DNA from 3 places in the Peribacillus sp. SRI_006 genome. Region 2 is predicted to be linked to each of the others. Evidence: riboswitches for the same ligand, from Rfam matches in the RefSeq annotation. Region 2 holds a riboswitch; each other region holds the start of a gene.
The links. A riboswitch is a leader RNA that binds a small molecule or an ion and turns the genes downstream of it on or off. The one in region 2 is predicted to bind S-adenosylmethionine.

Region 1: another riboswitch for S-adenosylmethionine. It lies ahead of AC2YHV_RS20455 (YezD family protein); the one in region 2 lies ahead of metK (methionine adenosyltransferase).
Region 3: another riboswitch for S-adenosylmethionine. It lies ahead of AC2YHV_RS09745 (5-methyltetrahydropteroyltriglutamate--homocysteine S-methyltransferase); the one in region 2 lies ahead of metK (methionine adenosyltransferase).

Annotation. Positions count from the first base shown of each region.
Region 1 is NZ_JBYCZT010000014.1:130,373-137,103, forward strand. Features, by position in the region: partial or broken gene AC2YHV_RS20440 (SDR family NAD(P)-dependent oxidoreductase) at 1-357, shown strand, start outside; gene AC2YHV_RS20445 (TetR/AcrR family transcriptional regulator) at 642-1,229, shown strand; gene ssuE (NADPH-dependent FMN reductase) at 1,417-1,950, shown strand; SAM riboswitch class I at 2,230-2,338, shown strand; gene AC2YHV_RS20455 (YezD family protein) at 2,495-2,638, shown strand; gene AC2YHV_RS20460 (phosphoadenylyl-sulfate reductase) at 2,808-3,524, shown strand; gene sat (sulfate adenylyltransferase) at 3,577-4,725, shown strand; gene cysC (adenylyl-sulfate kinase) at 4,769-5,368, shown strand; gene AC2YHV_RS20475 (nitrite/sulfite reductase) at 5,385-6,731, shown strand, end outside.
Region 2 is NZ_JBYCZT010000010.1:31,178-37,908, forward strand. Features, by position in the region: gene AC2YHV_RS15590 (nucleotide sugar dehydrogenase) at 1-620, shown strand, start outside; gene pckA (phosphoenolpyruvate carboxykinase (ATP)) at 1,525-3,111, opposite strand; SAM riboswitch class I at 3,541-3,703, shown strand; gene metK (methionine adenosyltransferase) at 3,867-5,060, shown strand; gene AC2YHV_RS15605 (gamma carbonic anhydrase) at 5,372-5,890, opposite strand; gene AC2YHV_RS15610 (lysophospholipase) at 6,101-6,731, shown strand, end outside.
Region 3 is NZ_JBYCZT010000006.1:20,260-26,990, forward strand. Features, by position in the region: gene AC2YHV_RS09735 (glycerol-3-phosphate responsive antiterminator) at 1-537, opposite strand, end outside; gene AC2YHV_RS09740 (hypothetical protein) at 704-1,123, opposite strand; SAM riboswitch class I at 1,280-1,381, shown strand; gene AC2YHV_RS09745 (5-methyltetrahydropteroyltriglutamate--homocysteine S-methyltransferase) at 1,689-2,792, shown strand; gene AC2YHV_RS09750 (ArsR/SmtB family transcription factor) at 3,002-3,304, shown strand; gene AC2YHV_RS09755 (MFS transporter) at 3,461-4,636, shown strand; gene AC2YHV_RS09760 (hypothetical protein) at 4,740-5,264, opposite strand; gene AC2YHV_RS09765 (CaiB/BaiF CoA transferase family protein) at 5,520-6,620, opposite strand.

The DNA.
Region 1 (6,731 bases), on a different contig from region 2:
GGTATGATCCTAGACCAAGATATGGAAGGTTACTACAAAACGATTGGGGTGAACCAGTACGGAGTGGCCATTGGAATCATGGCAGCAGGACGGAAAATGAAGGAACTGGGTAACAAGGGAGTCATTATAAATACCGCTTCCGTGTTTGGCTACTTAGCTTCCCATGGGACTTTTGCCTATCAGGCGACTAAAGGCGCTGTAAGAATGATGACACAGACAGCAGCTTTGGAATTGGGTGCTCATGGCATACGTGTTGTGGGCATTGCGCCGGGCGGGGTCGGCACTCCTATCATACAAGGTTATCCGCTTCCTCTAACGATAATAGATAGACGGCATTTGCAATGGCTTCTGGCTTAATCAATTCACCGCGCATTTGACTTGCATTCAATTTATCGATGATTCCCATGTCTTTATGCGATCAATGGAAGTGTAGTCATGGTCGATGATGGCTATGCATCTTTTAAGTGATTTTCATAAATAGAAAACATCGTCCCAACCAGATGATGTTTTCTATTTATGATATATGGGAATATTGAATTCTAATAGATCAAAGGTAATATTGACCGATTGATACCAGCGATATATCATGGGAAATAGATGGGTGAAACCGGTCTTATCTTTATAAAAGAAGGTTGATATTTTTGAAAAAAGGGCAGCAAACCAAAGAACGAATCATAAATGTAGCCCGGACTCTTTTTGCCACTAAAGGTTTTGACATGACAAGAACGAATGAAATTGCCTCTGCATGCAATGTTTCCGAAGCTACTATTTACAAATACTTTGACAGCAAAAAAGATTTGCTTTTGGCTACAATTACCCCTAATGAAAAAGAGGAATCTGAAGATGGGACTAGCCATCTATCCACGGATGATCTAGTGGAGAATCATGTTACTACCATGATAAAAAAAATTCTTGAAAATAAAGAACAGTTTTCGATATTATTTAGGGAAACACAATTCGATCAAGATATTTCAAAGCAATATGTAGATCAGATTTTCAAGCCAAATGCCAGGCATATTGAAATACAGAAGAGAATAGATAGCGGAGAGATACAATATATCTCTGATATTATTTTATTTAATGTAGGAATCATTTCTTTCACATTGGCTTTATCTACACATTATGAGATCCATCAACAAAAAAAGGAGCCATATTTTACTTCTGAACGAATTAAGAGCATTGCTCAACTTTTGGTATATGGTATTCATGGGAAACAAAATCATACATAATGAAACGGTCATATTTAAGGGCATGAGCATCAAGCCGTAAATATGACCGTTTCTTTTTTCATTAAGAGTAGAAGTCCAGAGTGTAAGATTTGACTTATATTTTTCAGACAATTACGATAAATGTATACTTCACGAAATGCTTTAAGAAAATTATATCTGGAAATCTTGTAACATTGGAGGGTATCAAATGAGCGATATCGTAATTTTATCAGGAAGTCCGGCTATTCCATCAAGAACGGACATTTCACTAAAACATATTCAATCATTAGTCGAAAATGCAGGATTTACTACAGCTTATTTCTCGATTACGGATTTCTCAGCAGATGATTTATTCCAAGGGAAATATAATAGCGAGGATATCTCAAAGCTTTCAGAGCGAATTCAAGCAGCCAGAGGAGTCATTATAGGTTCACCGGTTTATAAGGCTTCTTATACAGGTGTATTGAAAGCATTGATTGATTTGCTGCCAGAAGGTGCTCTTAAGGGTAAGCCGGTGTTGCCAATCATGATTGGTGGAAGTAACAGGCATCTATTGGCGATTGACTATGCGCTTAAACCATTAATTTCAATATTAAAAGGCGAGCCGCTGCAGGGGATTTATTTTGTTGATAAGGAAATAGATAAACAGAATCCAGAAAATCCGATCAATGATTTGCATTTAATTGATCGCGTCCAGAGTCAGGTTCAAGAATTTGTAGAAGCGATACAGTTAAGAAATTAATGACTTCAATAAATTAATTCCTTCTATAAAAAGACTGGAACCTTAGAAATTTTTTTAGAATAACACGCGTCAATAATAGGCCTATTAATGAAAATAGACTCATTTTTTTGGAGATTTTATCTAAAAAGACGAGTCTATTTTCGTATTTATATGAACATAAAATCATAAATTGAATAGTGTGTATAAAAATAACAGTTCATCCATAATATTAAACCAAGTTATTTTATAAGAAAACTCCATTGACAAGGATTAAATATATGTTAATATTTAAAATAATAAAACTTATCCAGAGCGACGGAGGGAATTGGCCCTTTGAAGTCCGGCAACCTGCATGATGGATGCAAGGTGCTAACTCCAACAAAATGTTGATCATTTTGGAAGATAAGGTAAAGATATTTACCTTGCGATCTTTCCATCATGGAAAGATTTTTGTTTTTTGTGAAAATTTTAGGCAGACCATAACAATGTAAGGTTGTATGGAATTATATAAATCTAAAAAATTTAAAATAAAATATTCGCGGGTTTTCTTAAAGGAGGAACTGGTTTGAATAAAGAGAATCAGCTTGAAGAAATTTTTGAACGACTTCAAGAAATGCTTAATTCAATGAAATATGGATCCATTACACTTATTGTCCAGGATGGTAAAATCATTCAAATGGAGAGAAATGAAAAACTAAGAATTAAATAAGGTATCTGCTGACTAGAAAAACTAGAGGCGGGTTTAACTGATATAAAGAGAGTATTGGTTAGATTCGTCTCTTTTTCCTAGATTCAAATAACCCGGGGAAGATTACAACGGGAATTGATCAACAGTTACTCTAACCTGATACAGCAAGTTTTTAGAGGGGGCTACAAAGTTGGCTGCATTAATAAACTATGAAAATTTCAATACAGGGGACTTCCCTGTATTTCCTCAAGACACTGAGACAAAAGGTGCTTTGGAAGTACTGCAATGGGCGAATGACCATTATGGAGACAAACTGATTTATGCTTGCAGTTTTGGTATTGAAGGCATCGTGCTTACGGATTTATTGGCGAAGGTCAATCCTTCGGCAAAAATAGTTTTCCTAGATACAGATGTTCATTTTGAGGAAACTTACCAATTGATCGAGGAAGTGAAGAAGCGATATCCGAAGCTTTTGATCGAAATGAAGAAACCTGACTTGACGCTTGAGGAACAAGCGGCGGAATATGGCGATGAATTATGGCTTAGTGATTCCAATAAGTGCTGTAACATCCGTAAAATTGTTCCGCTTACAGATGTGCTTTCATCGGCAACAGCCTGGCTTTCGGGACTGCGGAGGGAGCAATCCGAAACAAGAGCTAAGACCGAGTATATCAATAAGGATAATAAGTTCAAATCAGTTAAAATATGCCCGCTCATACATTGGACATGGAAAGATGTTTGGCGCTATGCCCACAAAAATGGACTTCCATATAATGTCCTGCATGATAATGGATATCCGAGTATTGGATGTAAAACGTGTACTGCACCTGCCTTCAATGCAGATGATTTACGCTCAGGCCGTTGGCAAGGGGCTCAAAAAACGGAATGCGGATTGCATTTATCTTAAATAAATAGAAATTATAGGCATAAATAAATAGAAACCATAGGGGGAAATTAGCATGACAATCAGTTTACCGCACGGAGGAACATTAATCGATCTTTGGGAACCAAAATATGATTTTAGTAAAATAACGAAGTCAATCGAAATCGATGAAATTGCTTTAAGCGATCTTGAATTGATAGGGACGGGTGCCTACAGCCCGATTAAAGGATTCTTTACAAAAAGTGACTATGAGACAGTGGTAAAGGATATGAGGCTAAGCAGCGGACATGTATGGAGCATCCCGATTACGCTGCCTTTGACCGAAGAAACTGCAGGAAGCCTTACTATAGGTGAAGAAGTAACATTAACCCATGATGGTGAAACATACGGGGTTCTCTCCGTTTCTGATATTTACACTCCAGATAAGCAATTGGAAGCGACATTGGTATATCAAACAGCTGATGAGAAGCATCCTGGAGTAAAAAACTTATATAACCGCGGGGATGTATATGTCGGCGGGGAAATAAAGTTGATCAAGAGAATAGAGCGTCCGCTATTTCAAGCTCATTATTTGGACCCAGTCGAGACAAGGAAGGCTTTCGCTGAAAAAGGATGGGAAACGGTTGTCGGTTTCCAAACGAGGAACCCTGTTCACCGTGCACATGAATATATTCAAAAGACAGCATTGGAGATCGTCGACGGTTTATTCTTAAATCCTCTCGTCGGTGCCACTAAATCAGATGACATTCCGGCAGATGTAAGAATGGAAAGCTATAAAGTTCTGCTTGACAAATATTATCCGAAGGATCGCGTCTCCCTTGCAGTTTTCCCTGCTGCCATGCGTTATGCAGGACCTAGAGAAGCCATTTTCCATGCGATGGTCCGTAAAAATTATGGTTGCACCCATTTTATCGTCGGACGTGATCATGCGGGTGTGGGCGATTATTATGGCACATACGATGCCCAAAAAATCTTCGGGAACTTTAACGCAGATGAGTTAGGAATCACGCTATTATTCTTTGAACATAGTTTTTACTGTAAAGCATGTGGCAATATGGCTTCCGCTAAAACTTGTCCGCATGGCAAGGAAGACCATGTCATCCTGTCTGGAACGAAGGTAAGGGAAATGTTGCGTAATGGAGAAATTCCTCCAGCTACCTTTAGCCGTAAGGAAGTCATCGAGGTGTTGATAGAAGGTCTAAAAAAAAATGAAGTTTATAACTGATTGGACATAAATGGAAGGGTCACATGAAGAGGGGGATTATCAAATGAGTAAAAGTACGAATGTCACATGGCATGAGACGTCATTGACCAAGGAGCACCGACGGAAGCAGAACGGGCATGAAAGCACGGTTCTATGGTTTACAGGACTATCGGGTTCCGGAAAATCAACGATTGCAAACGCGGTCGCTAAAGAATTATACAATCGGAATATTCGAAGTTATGTTTTGGATGGTGATAATATCCGTCATGGCTTAAATAAAGATTTAGGTTTTTCTGAAGAAGATAGAACCGAGAATATTAGGCGGATCGGTGAGGTTTCCAAGTTATTCGTGGACAGTGGGCAGTTCGTATTGACCGCTTTCATATCACCTTTCAGGGCAGATCGGCAGATTGTACGTGATTTACTCGAAGAAGGGGAGTTTATTGAAGTATACATAAAGTGTCCGATTGAAGAGTGCGAAGTGCGTGATCCAAAAGGGCTTTATGACAAGGCCCGTAAAGGCATCATTAAAGATTTTACCGGAATCGACTCTCCATACGAAGAACCTGAACAACCGGAAATCATTTTAGAATCCGACCAATACAGCATTGAAGAGTGCGTTGAACAGGTAATCGGTTATTTAACAGCAAAGAAAGCGATTTAATCAAGGAGGAAAAGTAATGGTTTACGAGAAATTTTGGTCGGAAAATCCACTAATCGCTAAAAATAAAACGGAAATCTGGAAATTGGAAAAAGACGGCTTGAAGATATTTGATGATATTCCACATTACGCAGCAAATGGGTTTGATTCCATCCCTAAAGAGAAATGGGATATGTTCAAGTGGGCAGGTTTATACCTGCAACGGCCAAAAGAAGCTGGTTATTGGATGATGCGAGTCGTTATTCCCGGAGGTATCCTGACTTATGATCAACAAATAACTCTAGCTAACATCGCTAAAGATTACGGGAGGGACGTATATGACATTACAACCCGTCAAGCCATTCAATTCCATTGGCTGACCATTGAACAGGTCCCGGATATATTGAATCGTTTAGAAAAGGTTGGAATGACTACGGCTGGAGCTTGTGGTGATATAACCCGTAATATCATCGGTAATGCATTGGCAGGCATCGATCCTGATGAACTATTTGATACACGCGAGGTACTATATGATGTATTTGAGTATTTCCGCCTTAATGAAGACTATTCGAACCTTCCGAGGAAATATAAAATGTCCATAAGTGCCAATATCCATAATGCTTCAAATGCTGAAATCAACTGTGTTTCATTCAATCCAGCTACTAAAGTAATTAATGGAATAACGGAAGTCGGTTTTCACGTAAAAGTAGGGGGTGGGCTTTCCTCCGTTCCGATGCTGGCAGAAGAACTTGACTTATTCATATTACCTGAAAAAACTGTGGAAGTGGCTGCCGCCATCACGACGATATTCCGTGACTTTGGGTACCGTGAAAAGCGTCATCGCTCACGTTTGAAATTCCTTGTCGCTGACTGGGGTCCTGAACAATTCAAGGAAAAATTGCTGGAATACACCGGTCCGCTTCCTGAAAAGGGAGAAAGTGCGGTGAAGGGATGGAATGCAGGGTATTTCTACGGCATCCATAAACAAAAGCAAGATGGTCTGAACTATGTTGGCGTCAATATACCAGTTGGTCGTCTAAACCCAGACGAAGTGATCGAGTTTGCCGAACTTGCAAAAAAATATGGAAATGGTGAAATCCGCAACTGTAATTCTCAAAATCTAATCATTCCTAATGTGCCGGATGCAAAACTTGAGGAATTAAAGCAGGAATCCATCTTCGAAAGATTTCCATATAAACCAAAGAAATTCATTGGGTACTCCGTTTCGTGTACAGGCATCGAGTATTGCAACCTGGCTCTAGTTGAAACGAAAAACCGAATGAGGACCATTTCTGAATCACTGGACAAGGAAATAGATCTCGATGTGCCTGTAAGGATGCATATGGTCGGCTGTCCGAATAATTGCGGTCAAAGAGCCATCGCCGAA
Region 2 (6,731 bases):
TGGACATCAATGTTTTGGATGTCATATCGATGGCAAACAAACACCCTCGTGTCAATATACACCAACCAGGACCAGGAGTTGGCGGCCATTGTTTAGCGGTCGATCCGTATTTCGTCGTTGCAAAGGCGCCAGAGTATGCGAGAATCATTAAATTGGCCCGTGATACCAACGTATCGATGCCTTATTACATCGTTAATTCCGTAAGGATGATGCTAGAGGGGATCCGGAAGCCAAAAGTAGCCGTTTTCGGTCTAGCATACAAAGGAAATGTAGATGATATTCGTGAAAGTCCCGCCATTGATGTCGTCAATATCTTGATGGGGATGGAAAACATGGATGTAGCCTTGCATGACCCGCATGTCAAATCTGGAAAGATGCCAGTCGTATCAGTGGAAGACGCTGTAAATGATGCCGACTTGATACTTATCCTGACGGACCATGATGAATTTAAACAGATGGATTATGATAAGCTATCGAATCTCATGAGCAATAAATTAGTTCTGGATACACGCAATTGCATTGATGCAACTAAAACGGATGTCCCGGTAGCCAACCTGGGAAATATATATCAATACAAAACGGTGTCCATGAAAAAAGACAGGAATAAAGCGATCATCTAAAAACTTGGACAACATCGATAACGGAATAACGATGAAGGGGGCACTGACTATCACAGTGCCCTTTTTCCACTGAAAAAGGACCATGCAAGAACGAGGCCCTTTCAGAACGTGGAAACGATCCAGTTGTTTTCAGATCCGCTTCCTGTACGTCAAGCCTCCTCACCGCAAGCATCCTAGCAGAGTCTCGGCTAGCCAATCATTCGAGCGCAGCCGCCATATTTCGAGCTTCAAGGCAGTTATAATTCGACTACAGATGCCGTATTTCGGGGTACAAGGTAGTAAATTCGACTGAAAGAGCCGTATTTCGGGCTGTAAGCTAGTAGATTCGAGCGCAGCCGCCGTATTACGTGCTATAAGGCAGTAAATTCGAGCACAGATGGCGTATTTCGAGCTGAAAGGCAGTGAATTCGACGGTAGACGCGTATTCGGGAGCAAGGCAGTAAATTCGACACAGATGGCGTATTTCGAGCTTCAAGGCAGTTATAATTCGACTACAGATGCCGTATTTCGGGGTACAAGGTAGTAAATTCGACTGAAAGAGCCGTATTTCGGGCTGTAAGCTAGTAGATTCGAGAGCAGTCGCCTTATTACGTGCTAAAAGGCAGTAATTTCGACCACAGATGGCATATTTCGAGCTTCAAGGCAGTAAATACGACGGTAGACGTGTATTCGGGTGCAAGGCCGTAAATTCGAGCGCTGCCGCCATATTTCAGGGTGTATGGGAGTAAGTTCTAGCGCAGATTTCGTATTTCGGGTTACTGGTACTTTATTCGACAGTAGACGAGGTATTTCGCCTTCCATGGCACTTAATAAAGTAAACCATAATCATGGTTCGGGAAGTGACGTTTCTTACCGACAAACTGAAAGGACCAAGCAAGAGCTTGGTCCTTTTGTGTACAATTTATTAAGCTGTCGGGCCGCCAAGTTCTTCGATTTCACTTGGAACGCTTTTGAATTTCTTGAAGTTTGCACGGAATTGTGTGGCAAGGTCTGTTGCTGCTTCTTTATAAGCGGCAGGATCTGCCCAAGTCTTGATTGGTTGAAGCACTTCATCAGGAACACCAGGAACATGAAGCGGGATATCCAAACCGAAGATATCATCTTTGATCGTTTCGATGTTCGCTAATTCACCTTCAAGCGCCGCTTGTACCATTGCACGGGTGTAAGCAAGTTTCATACGGCTTCCAGTTCCGTATGCTCCGCCAGTCCATCCTGTGTTGACAAGGTATACCTTTGCATTGTGCTCGTCAATTTTATCACCAAGCATCTCAGCATAGCGTGTAGCTGGAAGCGGTAAGAATGGTGAACCGAAGCAAGTGGAGAATGTAGCTTCCGGTGAAGTTACGCCTCTTTCAGTACCAGCCAATTTACTAGTGTATCCGCTTAGGAAGTGGAACATTGCCTGTTCTTTGGAAAGCTTGCTGATTGGAGGCAGAACTCCTGAAGCATCAGCCGTTAAGAAAATGATTGTATTTGGATGTCCTGCAATACTTGGGTTCACGATGTTATCGATTGCTTGCATTTGGTAAGCAGCACGAGTGTTTTCAGTCAATGAACTGTCATCATAGTTTGCTTCACGCGTATCCGGATCAACAACAACATTTTCCAATACAGCACCAAAACGGATTGCATCGAAAATTTGCGGTTCTTTTTCACGTGAAAGGTTGATCGTTTTTGCATAGCAGCCGCCTTCGATGTTGAATACGCCGTTAGAAGACCAGCCGTGCTCGTCATCGCCAATCAATTTACGGCTAGTGTCTGCTGATAAAGTTGTTTTGCCCGTACCGGACAGTCCGAAGAATAAAGCGACGTCCCCTTCACGTCCTACGTTGGCAGAGCAATGCATTGGAAGGATTCCAGCCTCTGGAAGTAAGTAGTTCATGATCGAGAAGATCGATTTTTTCATTTCTCCTGCATATTCCGTTCCGCCGATCAGGATCGTACGGCGTTCAAAAGAAACGATGATGAACGTTTCGGATGTAGTTCCGTCCACTTCTGGGTCCGCTTTGAAGTTAGGTGCAGAAACGATCGTGAATTCAGCTTCGTGACCTCTCAGTTCCTCTTCGTTTGGACGGATGAACAAAGTATGGGCGAAAAGGTTATGCCAAGCATATTCATTAACAACACGGATGGGAAGACGTGATGATTCGTCTGCACCAGCGAAACCTTTAAAAACAAAAATCTCTTCTTTTGCTTTTAGGTAGTCAACTACTTTATTATATAGTTTATTGAACACATCTTCGGAAATCGGCCGGTTCACTGGGCCCCAATCGATTTTATCTTTAACTGATGCTTCTTCCACGATATATTTATCTTTAGGTGAACGACCGGTATATTTGCCAGTTTCAGCTTTTACCGCGCCGGTTGATGTTAAAACGCCTTCATTTCTGCTTAGTACTTTTTCGACCAATTGAGGAACTGATAGTTGAGTTTGCACATTGTTTCCTGTTAATAATTGGTGTAACTCATTAGAAACATCTACAGAATTCATATATGAGGTACCTTCCTTTGTTTGAGTTTTTAGATTATAATTAGTATAACACATTCATTTAATTAGTCTATACTATTTCTTTTAATTTGTGATTATTTTCAGCTGGCCGCATTAATCATTTTAATCCGGCAGGAACCGAGTCAGGATGGTCGCATATACTTTCATTAGGAAAAATTTATTTAAATAGGAAGTAAGTAAACAATACTATGTCTAAAGGGTAAGTCAGGATGTCGTCCTTTTCGATATTCAATACTTTATTATTAATGGCAATTTACAACATTTCTATTCGTATATTGCGTTGTAAACCCCTCTAGGACGTTATATCAACATGTTTTTTCAAATGAACGCCGTTCTGGGTGTAAATGTTCTTTTTAGAAAAGCATTGACAAATTCCAGCCAGATACGATAATATCTTAAATTGTACGGATTCTCTTATCCCGAGTTGGTGGAGGGACAGGCCCTTTGAAACCCAGCAACCTGCCATATTGAACTTGACTCCAAGATCGATCGCCGAAAATAAAGCGAAGGTCTTCAAGGAATAGTGGTGATGGTGCTAACCTGAGCAAGGTAAAAAACCCTTGAACGATAAGAGTGAAAGGATAGAAGACAGAATTTTAAACCTTTCCTCATTTGCCAGGGAAGGTTTTTGTGTTTTTTATAAGTAATTCTGTGTCTATAGTTGAAACTAATGAGGGAAACGAGTTCCGTAAAAATCAGGCTTATGCCTACAACATACTAACTTCCAAGGAGGAAATATGATGTCAAAGAAACGTCTATTTACTTCTGAATCTGTTACAGAGGGCCATCCGGACAAAATTTGTGATCAGATTTCAGATTCCATTTTAGATGCTATCCTAGCTAAGGATGCAAATGCACGTGTTGCGTGTGAAACTAGTGTAACTACAGGTCTTGTACTTGTTGCTGGTGAAATTACAACGTCCGCTTACGTGGATATCCCGCGTATCGTTCGTGATACGGTTAAAGGAATTGGCTACACACGTGCGAAATACGGTTTCGATGCTGAAACTTGTGCTGTTTTGAGTTCCATTGATGAGCAGTCTGCCGATATCGCAGCTGGTGTCGATAAAGCATTGGAAGCTCGTGAAGGAAACATGTCAGATGAAGAAATCGATGCAATCGGTGCAGGGGACCAAGGTCTTATGTTCGGATTCGCTTGTAATGAAACAGAAGAGCTTATGCCGCTTCCGATTTCATTGGCGCATAAACTTTCATTCCGCTTGACCCAAGTTCGTAAAGATGAAACTCTTGCTTACCTACGCCCTGATGGTAAAACACAGGTAACCGTGGAATATGATGAGAATAACCGTCCTGTACGTGTAGATACAATCGTCATCTCTACACAGCATGATGCAGAAATTACGCTTGAACAAATTCAAGCCGATCTAAAAGAACATGTGATCAAAGCTGTCGTTCCAGCCGAGTTGATCGATGCAGATACTAAGTACTTCATCAACCCGACTGGCCGTTTCGTAATCGGCGGACCTCAAGGGGATGCTGGTCTTACTGGACGTAAAATCATCGTTGATACTTACGGCGGATACGCTCGTCACGGCGGCGGTGCATTCTCTGGTAAGGATGCTACTAAAGTTGACCGTTCTGCTGCATACGCTGCACGTTACGTTGCGAAAAACATCGTGGCAGCCGGCCTTGCCGACAAAGCGGAAGTTCAATTGGCATACGCAATTGGTGTGGCAGAGCCTGTATCGATCTCCATTGATACGTTCGGAACTGGTACAGTTAGCGAAGAAGTCCTTGTTGACCTAGTTCGCGCAAACTTCGACCTTCGTCCAGCTGGTATCATCAAAATGCTTGACCTTCGTCGCCCAATTTACAAACAAACAGCTGCATACGGACACTTCGGCCGTACAGATGTCGATCTTCCATGGGAACGCACGGACAAAGCAGAAACATTAAAAGCACAAGCGTAATTCATATAAAAAAAGGTGTCCCGTTTATTTGCGGGGCACCTTTTTTATGGATTAACTTAGCCGTCTGCGGGAATAATTCAAGAAATCCCAAAGAAATTAAACTTTAAGGGCCATACTCGTGAGTTAGAGCGATTTACTCGTGAGTTTGGAGCAATACTCATGAGCTAGAGCGATTTACTCGTGAATTTGGAGCAAATACTCGTAAGTTTGAGCGATTTACTCGTGAATTTGAAGCAAATACTCGTGAGTTTCAGCGGTTTACTCGTGAGTTGCGTTCAAATACTCGTAATTTTCAGTCAAGTGCTCGTGCATTACTTTATCCGTTCCGCCGTTTTATAGTATTGGCCTTTTTCGGCGTATTCGCGTACGATGCGTTCCATATCCTGACGATCTTCTTCGTTGATTTCGCGGATGACTTTAGCTGGACGTCCGAATGCCAACATGTTCGGTGGAATGACTTTGCCTTGGGGAACGAGACTGCCGGCACCGATGAAAGCCCCTTCGCCGATTTCGGCTTCATCAAGTACGATCGATCCCATGCCGATTAAAGCTCCTTTGCGGATTTTACAGCTATGTAATATGACCTGATGTCCAATGGTTACTTCATCCTCGATGATCAATGGATTATTTGGGCTTTGGTGCAGGATGCTGTTATCCTGTATACTTACTTTTTTTCCGATGATGGTTGGGGATACATCACCGCGAATGACGGAATTGAACCAGATTGATGTTTCGTCGCCAATTTTGACATCACCTGTGACGACAGCATTTTCAGCAATATAAGCGCTTTCAGCAATTTCAGGTTCTTTGCCTTTATACGGATAAATAATCATTTTCAATCATTTCCTTTCCGAAGTGAATGTTTTTATGTATTATTTTAATATACCGTATGCAAATACACTTGGCTATTTATAATAGCAATGTACAACTTGTTAGATTTCTTTTTTGTCGAAAATCACGAATATGGTTATAATTTATATATATTATTTCAACTATCATGGATCGTACACAACAAGTGAAAAGTGAAAGGGGGATTTCGAATGTGGAAATGGGAGACAGAAGGAGACGCAAAGGGCGTCATTGTCATCATTCATGGGGCAATGGAACATCACGGGCGTTATAAGTGGATAACACAAATGTGGCTTTCAGCTGGATACCATGTCGTCATGGGCGACCTTCCTGGGCAGGGTATGACTACTCGCGCCTACCGGGGACATATCGATTCCTTTGATGAGTATTTGGACGAAGTGAAAAGCTGGATAGAAGAGGCTTATGAATATTCGTTGCCGGTCTTTTTACTTGGACACAGCATGGGCGGTTTGATTTCGATACGCCTTCTTCAGGAAGAGGAATGGGACATTGCGGGGGTGATTCTTTCTTCTCCTTGCTTGGGCCTCGTGACGAAGCCGCGGAAGTTCCTTACAATGCTCTCGCATGGTTTGAACATCGTTATGCCTCAGTTCAGGGTGGGTTCCGGATTGACACCTGAAATGGCGACGAGAAGTGCGGAAATTCGTGAATCGGATAGAAACGATACCTTATATATCACAAAGGTTTCGGTTCGCTGGTATCGCGAGCTTGCACAGGCTATGAAGGATGCTTTTGAAGAGATTCCTGAATTTCAGGATGTTCCGCTTTTGGTGATGCAGGGCGGAGATGACCGAATCGTGA
Region 3 (6,731 bases), on a different contig from region 2:
CCATAATTCAGTTTTTGAAGTGGTGATTGACGAGGCTCCGGCATCAAGGGCATTCAGGACTTCATCCGAAGTACGTATGAGGCCGCCTGCAAAAATCGGTGTCTGCAATCGTTCCTTCACTTCTTTTATCATCCATGGCATGGCGCCCGGCAATACTTCGATATAATCCGGCTTGGTTTTCTGCACCAGCTTATAACTTTTCTCAAGCGCATGTGAGTCTATTAAAAAGATTCGCTGGATGGCAATGACCCCCTTTTGCTTCGCCTTCAATATAACGCTTGATTTAGTCGAAATCAGCCCATAGGGGTTATATTCCTGACAAATGAATTCTGTCGCGTACTCATCACTTCTTATGCCATGGATCAAATCGACATGATAAATCATTTTCTTATTATGCTGCTTTGCCATCATACTTACATTTTTCAATTGTGAGATATGCAAATCAAGAAACACACCTATTTCATAGGAACTTTCTAGAAATCTTTCAAAATCCTTCATGCTTGCTGAAGCAGGCAAAATCTTCTGATCCATCATCATCCTCCTCATTCCCAGAAAAACTCAAAACTTCAAGTCATTTAGTATATTTTAAAGAACTTGATTTATCAAACACATTTTTTCATGAACCATGTAACCTTAACACTATCATACCTTTCACACCCTTTATAGATTGCGGCAAAGGATATATGTAAAATATCCCCTTGAATCATAAAGAGAGTTTCATTTTCAATGCACCTTCGACGAGTTCATACGATTTAATTGTGCCAATTGGAATTTTTCTCACGATGCTCCAAGCATTAACATTCATTTTGATCGTTCTTTTTTCATATTCAAAAAATGGCGGTCTGTTAAATATCCTTTTGTTGATGAAATCCCTGTCAATTGGTTCCATTTCGACTAATTCAAATGAAATCGTTCTTTTTTCCACATGAATCGGTTTTAATGTAATCCGGAAAGCCACGTTTTTCTTAAACATCATTTTTTTCACTTCCATCGTTCCGGAAAGCACAATATGCTTTGGCGTAATTTCGACTTTAATATCCTGATCAGATGATTTCATTTTTATGATTCTCTCTATCATGGCTTCAGTTACCGTAATCGGTATGCCATTTTTGAATGGACTCATCCTTGCATTCCCTCCCCACTCAAAGCATATGCCGGATTCCCTGATGCCGTTAACATTCCAGCCCGGATTAATAAACGGTATATTCGAAATATTCCAGCTCTACCCCTTGACCTTCGTAAAAACTACCTGTATAGTCAAAGTTAATTTAATAGACAACTCTTATCCAGAGAGGTGGAGGGACTGGCCCTTTGATGCCTCAGCAACAGACTGATCTTGTACTGTGCTAATTCCAGAAGTGTAAAAACTTGAAGATAAGAAGAGTATATAGCTTTGTTGCCAACACCTCTTCTTATTTTTAAGAAGAGGTTTTTTATTTTGGCTGTTTTCACATACTTTGTTGCTATTTACCAGGTAGTGGGTTGTGGTTGATTTCCCCTCAAGATGCTCGCTTTCCGCGGGGCGGGCGGTGAGCCTCCTCGGCGTAAACGCCTGTGGGGTCTCACCTGTCCCGCTGCTCCCGCAGGAGTCTCGCACTTCCGCTCCAATCAACCTTAAATCGTTTCGTTTAAAAACAACAATCTTTACGAAAAGAGCCTATATTTTTAAAAGGAAAGAAGGAATCAACATGTCAATCACATTAACGAAAGCACCATTCAGGGCGGACCACGTCGGAAGTTTATTAAGACCGGAACGTTTACATATTGCCAGGAAGGACTTTAAGGAAGGTACCATTTCAGCTGAGAGGCTTCGTGAAATTGAAACTGAAGAAATCAATCGGATCGTCGATAAACAAATCGAAGTTGGTTTAGAGGCCGTTACGGACGGTGAATTCAGACGAACATGGTGGCACTTTGACTTCCTCGAACATTTAAATGGCATCGAGGGATATGTAACTGAAAAAGGCCTCACATTCGATGGTGTCGAAACAGAGAGATATAATGTTCGCAATACCGGGAAGGTTTCATTCAACCCTGAACATCCCTTCATTCGTGATTTCATTGAATTGAACAAAATCGTGAACGGACGTGCCGTTGCCAAGCAAACAATCCCCAGTCCGAATCAATTATTTGCTGCAGGCATTCATAATGAAGACGTCTACCCTGATATCGAAGACTATGCAAATGATATCATCAACGCCTATCAGCATGCTTTGAAAGCCTTTTATGAAGCAGGTGTGCGTTATCTTCAATTGGATGATGTATATATTGCCAGACTTTCAGCTCCGGATTTCCAGTTCAAAGATGGAAAATATACGAGGGAACAATTAATTGATCTTGCACTTCGGGTCATTAACGGAGCATTGGAAGGCAAACCAGAAGACCTTATCGTCACTACCCATCTATGTCGCGGAAACTACCAGTCGACATGGGCGTTTGAAGGAAGCTATGCCCGTATCGCCCCAACTTTATTGGCAAAAGAAAAAGTGGATGGATTCTTCTTGGAATATGATGATCAACGCTCAGGGGATTTCAAACCATTGGAATACATTCCAAATGGCGGTGCACGGGTCGTACTGGGTGCCGTCACTTCAAAAAATGGAGAAATCGAGGACAAGGAAGCTGTTAAGGCACGCATTAAAGAAGCATCGCACTTCGTTCCGCTCGAACAATTATGCTTAAGCCCTCAATGCGGCTTCGCCTCCACCCATCACGGCAACAAGCTAACCGAAGCACAGCAATGGGAAAAACTGAAATTCGTCGTTGATGTAGCGAAAGAAGTATGGGAATGATTATTTTACGGAGACTTTAAAACTTATTTACAGGATTCGAACAACCTAATCGGCAGCACTTATTAGGGATCCGATTAGGTCCTTGCAATAATACATTTCCATTCCTTTAATGGCTCTTTTGAATAACGGTATCAAGTTTTGATTTATGAAATTAACGATGAATGTTAAAACCATTTGACATATCGATAATTCTCGATATAATGAAATGTATGAAAACAATCGAGATATTTAAAGCATTATCCAATGAATCCAGGTTGCAAATCTTACAATGGCTCAAGGCGCCTGAACTCCACTTCACCCCTCATGAGGGAATAGACATGAAGGAAACCGGCGTTTGCGTAAGTCAGATTACGGAAAAATTAAACATGACCCAGTCCACGGCCTCTCAATACCTCTCGATGCTTCTTAGAGCAGGATTGATTAAAACGGAGCGGATAGGAAAGTTTACGTATTACAAACGAGATGAAGATGCAATCTCAAAAATTACTGATTTCTTGAAAGAAGAAGTATGAAAATGAACCTGATCCGTACCTTAGAGGGTTGGGTTCATTTCCCCCCCCTAACAGTTCGACATTTCGCGATATGTTTATTTTTTATCCATACATATTAACATATTCCGATATGTCTTTATATAAAATTGATAATCATTAATGAGGAGTGAATCTATTTTGCTTAATACATGGAAAATTTATATGTTGGCGATAATCAGTTTTTTAGTAGGAACATCCGAATTCATCATATCCGGGATTTTGGATAAGATTGCGGATTCTCTTGGAGTTACCCTTGCTGCCGCAGGACAGCTCATTACAATTTTCTCCCTTGTCTATGCAATCGGTACACCCATTCTAATGGCTTTGACAGCAAGTTTAGACAGACGAAAATTAATGTTGTATTCCCTTGGACTATTCATAGTGTCCAACCTGCTTGCCTTTCTATTACCAGGCTTTGGACCGTTTCTATTTGCACGCATAATCATGGCACTTGGTGCAGGATTGGTTGTAGTCACCGCTCTGAATATTGCCGCTAAGCTTGCTCCGCCAGATAAACAAGCAAGTTCTATTGCGACAGTTGTCATGGGGTTTACAGCTTCCCTTATCATTGGCGTACCCCTCGGAAGAATCATGACGGATGCATTCGGCTGGAAATCCGTCTTTGGCGGAATCGCCCTATTCGGCCTGATTGCCATGGTCGTTTTATTCTTTACCATTCCTGCTACCAAAGGGGATAAACCAGTACCACTTCTCCAGCAGCTGGCCCTTCTTAAAAAAAGGAAAGTTGCCCTTGGATTATCGATAACCTTCTTCTGGCTTGGCGGATACTCGATAGCTTATACCTATCTATCCCCTTACCTGCTATCCGTATCAGGGATAAGTGACTCTCTACTTAGCACGGCCTTGCTTATATTCGGTATCGCAAGCTTGATCGGATCAAAGTTTGGCGGATATAGTACGGATCGATGGGGTGTATCATTTACACTAATTGGCGGTATGGCGCTGCATATTGTGATGATCATCATGTTATCCATCGTTACGAATTCATTGATGGCCGTTTTGATAATCCTCACATTATGGTCGTTCGCAGCATGGTCATCAGGGCCGACACAGCAATATCATTTAGCGACCCTAGAGCCTGAATCATCAGGCGTCATGCTCGGACTGAATCAGTCAATGATGCAATTGGCCATGGCCGCCGGTGCTGGAATTGGCGGTGTCGTTGTAGAACAAGCATCCCTTGCTTCCATAACCTGGATCGGTGCAACAGGGGTTGCCATTGCCATGGTCATTGTTCTGGTCCTTTCAAGTTCATCATCAAGCAGTAAAATAGTACAGTCCATAAATTCCTAGACCGTTAGATAAACATTCATCATAAGGCTAGATTCTAGCCTTATGATAAACCCTAAAACTGAAAGCAAACAAAAAAAAGAACGGCCATCTGGACGTTCCCTTTTTACTTGCAGCTATCATCATCCTCCATTTTCTTCACGAATATATCATCCGTCACCCTATCTTCCAGCTTGTTCCTCAAGGCCAATTCCGCAGCCTTCCCATCACTGGGCGATCCGTCCGAGAAATACATCGGAAACAAGGAGAAAAACATAACGTAGAAAGAAAAATAGATGAATTGATACCAGATCACCGAGCTGTCCAGGATATTCTGATACACTAAGCTATATATGATCAGCATGCTGACTAAATTAAAGATAGCCCCCCCTAAATATATCAGCGTATTCGTCAATCGATTATCATGTTTCAATCCCTTGAACTCGCAAGTCCCATTCCAAAAATAATATTTCCTCACCTCTATGTTCCGAAAGGCGAAAAGTTTATTGCCACAACCGATCAAGATTTTCTTTTCTGATCCCCCAAAGAGCGTAACAAAGAAAATATGCCCGCTCAAATGTATCAGCGTAACGATCGGCATGATCAAAAAAAAGGAAAATAGAAATTTAATGATATCAGAGAGACCAAACATATTTAACTAACCCCCTCCTTACCAGGATGCTACTCTGATACCCTGCCCACACTGGTTATAACTAGTAAATTTTCACAGTGGTAATATGTTGCTTTCCACAAATGATAAGAGGATAATTGTTCTCCTTCCGCTTCACTTCGACCTTCGAACTTCGAACGATCATATCGACCCTCCCCCTGCTTTTTCCGGCATTCAAAAAAAACAGGCTATCACATTCCAAAAAAACTGGAAAAGCGATAGCCTTTACATCTTTATTTAGCGATTGGGGGTTCGAAGGATTTCTGCGTTGTTTTGTCCTGGCTCCAAGCCTGCATGTTTATATCCAGGGGTGAAAACCGATGTTTTGATCGGGCAGGCGATTTGCCTCTGGACATTCCCTTTTCCGTCAGGAACCTCGACGATCATTCCCCTCTCCTTCAATTGGGGATGCTCGGCCGCTTCGGTGAAAGTCAGCACTGGTTCTGCGCAGGCCTCGAATTCAGCGAATATCTCCTGCCATTCATGAAAATCTCTTTCGAGGAAAGCCAGCCGGACGGCCGTTTTAAACCTGATTCCGCTTTCTTCATCGCTTTTCATGCTCAGCTCATATAATTCGGGTGCACCGATCGCTTCACATAATGCTTTTCGAAAAGGGGGCTCAAGGCTGCCTACCGAAAAATAGCGTCCATCCTTCGTTTCGTAAAAGTCATAAAAAGACCCTCCGTTCAGCATCAGTTTTTCTGGTTCAAGTTCAAGGCCACCTTGTAAACTCAGAGGTGCGGATATGGCATTCAAGGCAAAACTGCAGTCGGTCATGCTGATGTCGATGGCTTGGCCGAATCCTGTTCTTTCCCTGTGAATGACTGCAGATAATATTCCGATGACAGCATGCAATGAGCCTCCGGCAAGATCTGCTATTTGGGTTCCGTTTTTTGCCGGACCGTCCTTTTTCGTACCGGAATAGCCTGATAAGCCTGCTATCGAAATATAATTGATATCATGTCCCGGCCGGTCTTTATAGGGACCAGTCTGGCCGTAGCCCGTGATGGAACAGTAAATCAGCTTCGGGTTGATCGATTTTAATGCCCCATACCCCAGTCCCAGACGTTCCATGACACCTGGACGGAATTGTTCAATGACGATATCGTATTCCGTCACTAGGTTTCTTACGGATTCGATAGACTCGGATTGTTTTAAATCCAGTGTGATCGACTTCTTCGATCTGTTAAGATATTGATTCACACCCCATGAATCCTTTGTCCCCGGCCTCTCCACCTTCAAAACATCCGCTCCTAAATCCGCTAGCATCAAAGTGGCAAATGGGCCTGGCAGTAACGTTGAAAAGTCCAATACTTTTAAATGAGTCAATAAGGTCATCAGCTGTGCACCTTCCCTTTCCCTTGAAAATAGTAAAAGCCTTCCAGTCGTTCCGTACATGCAATTTAGCCGAGTTTACGATTATCATATAACACCTCCCATAACATTTGT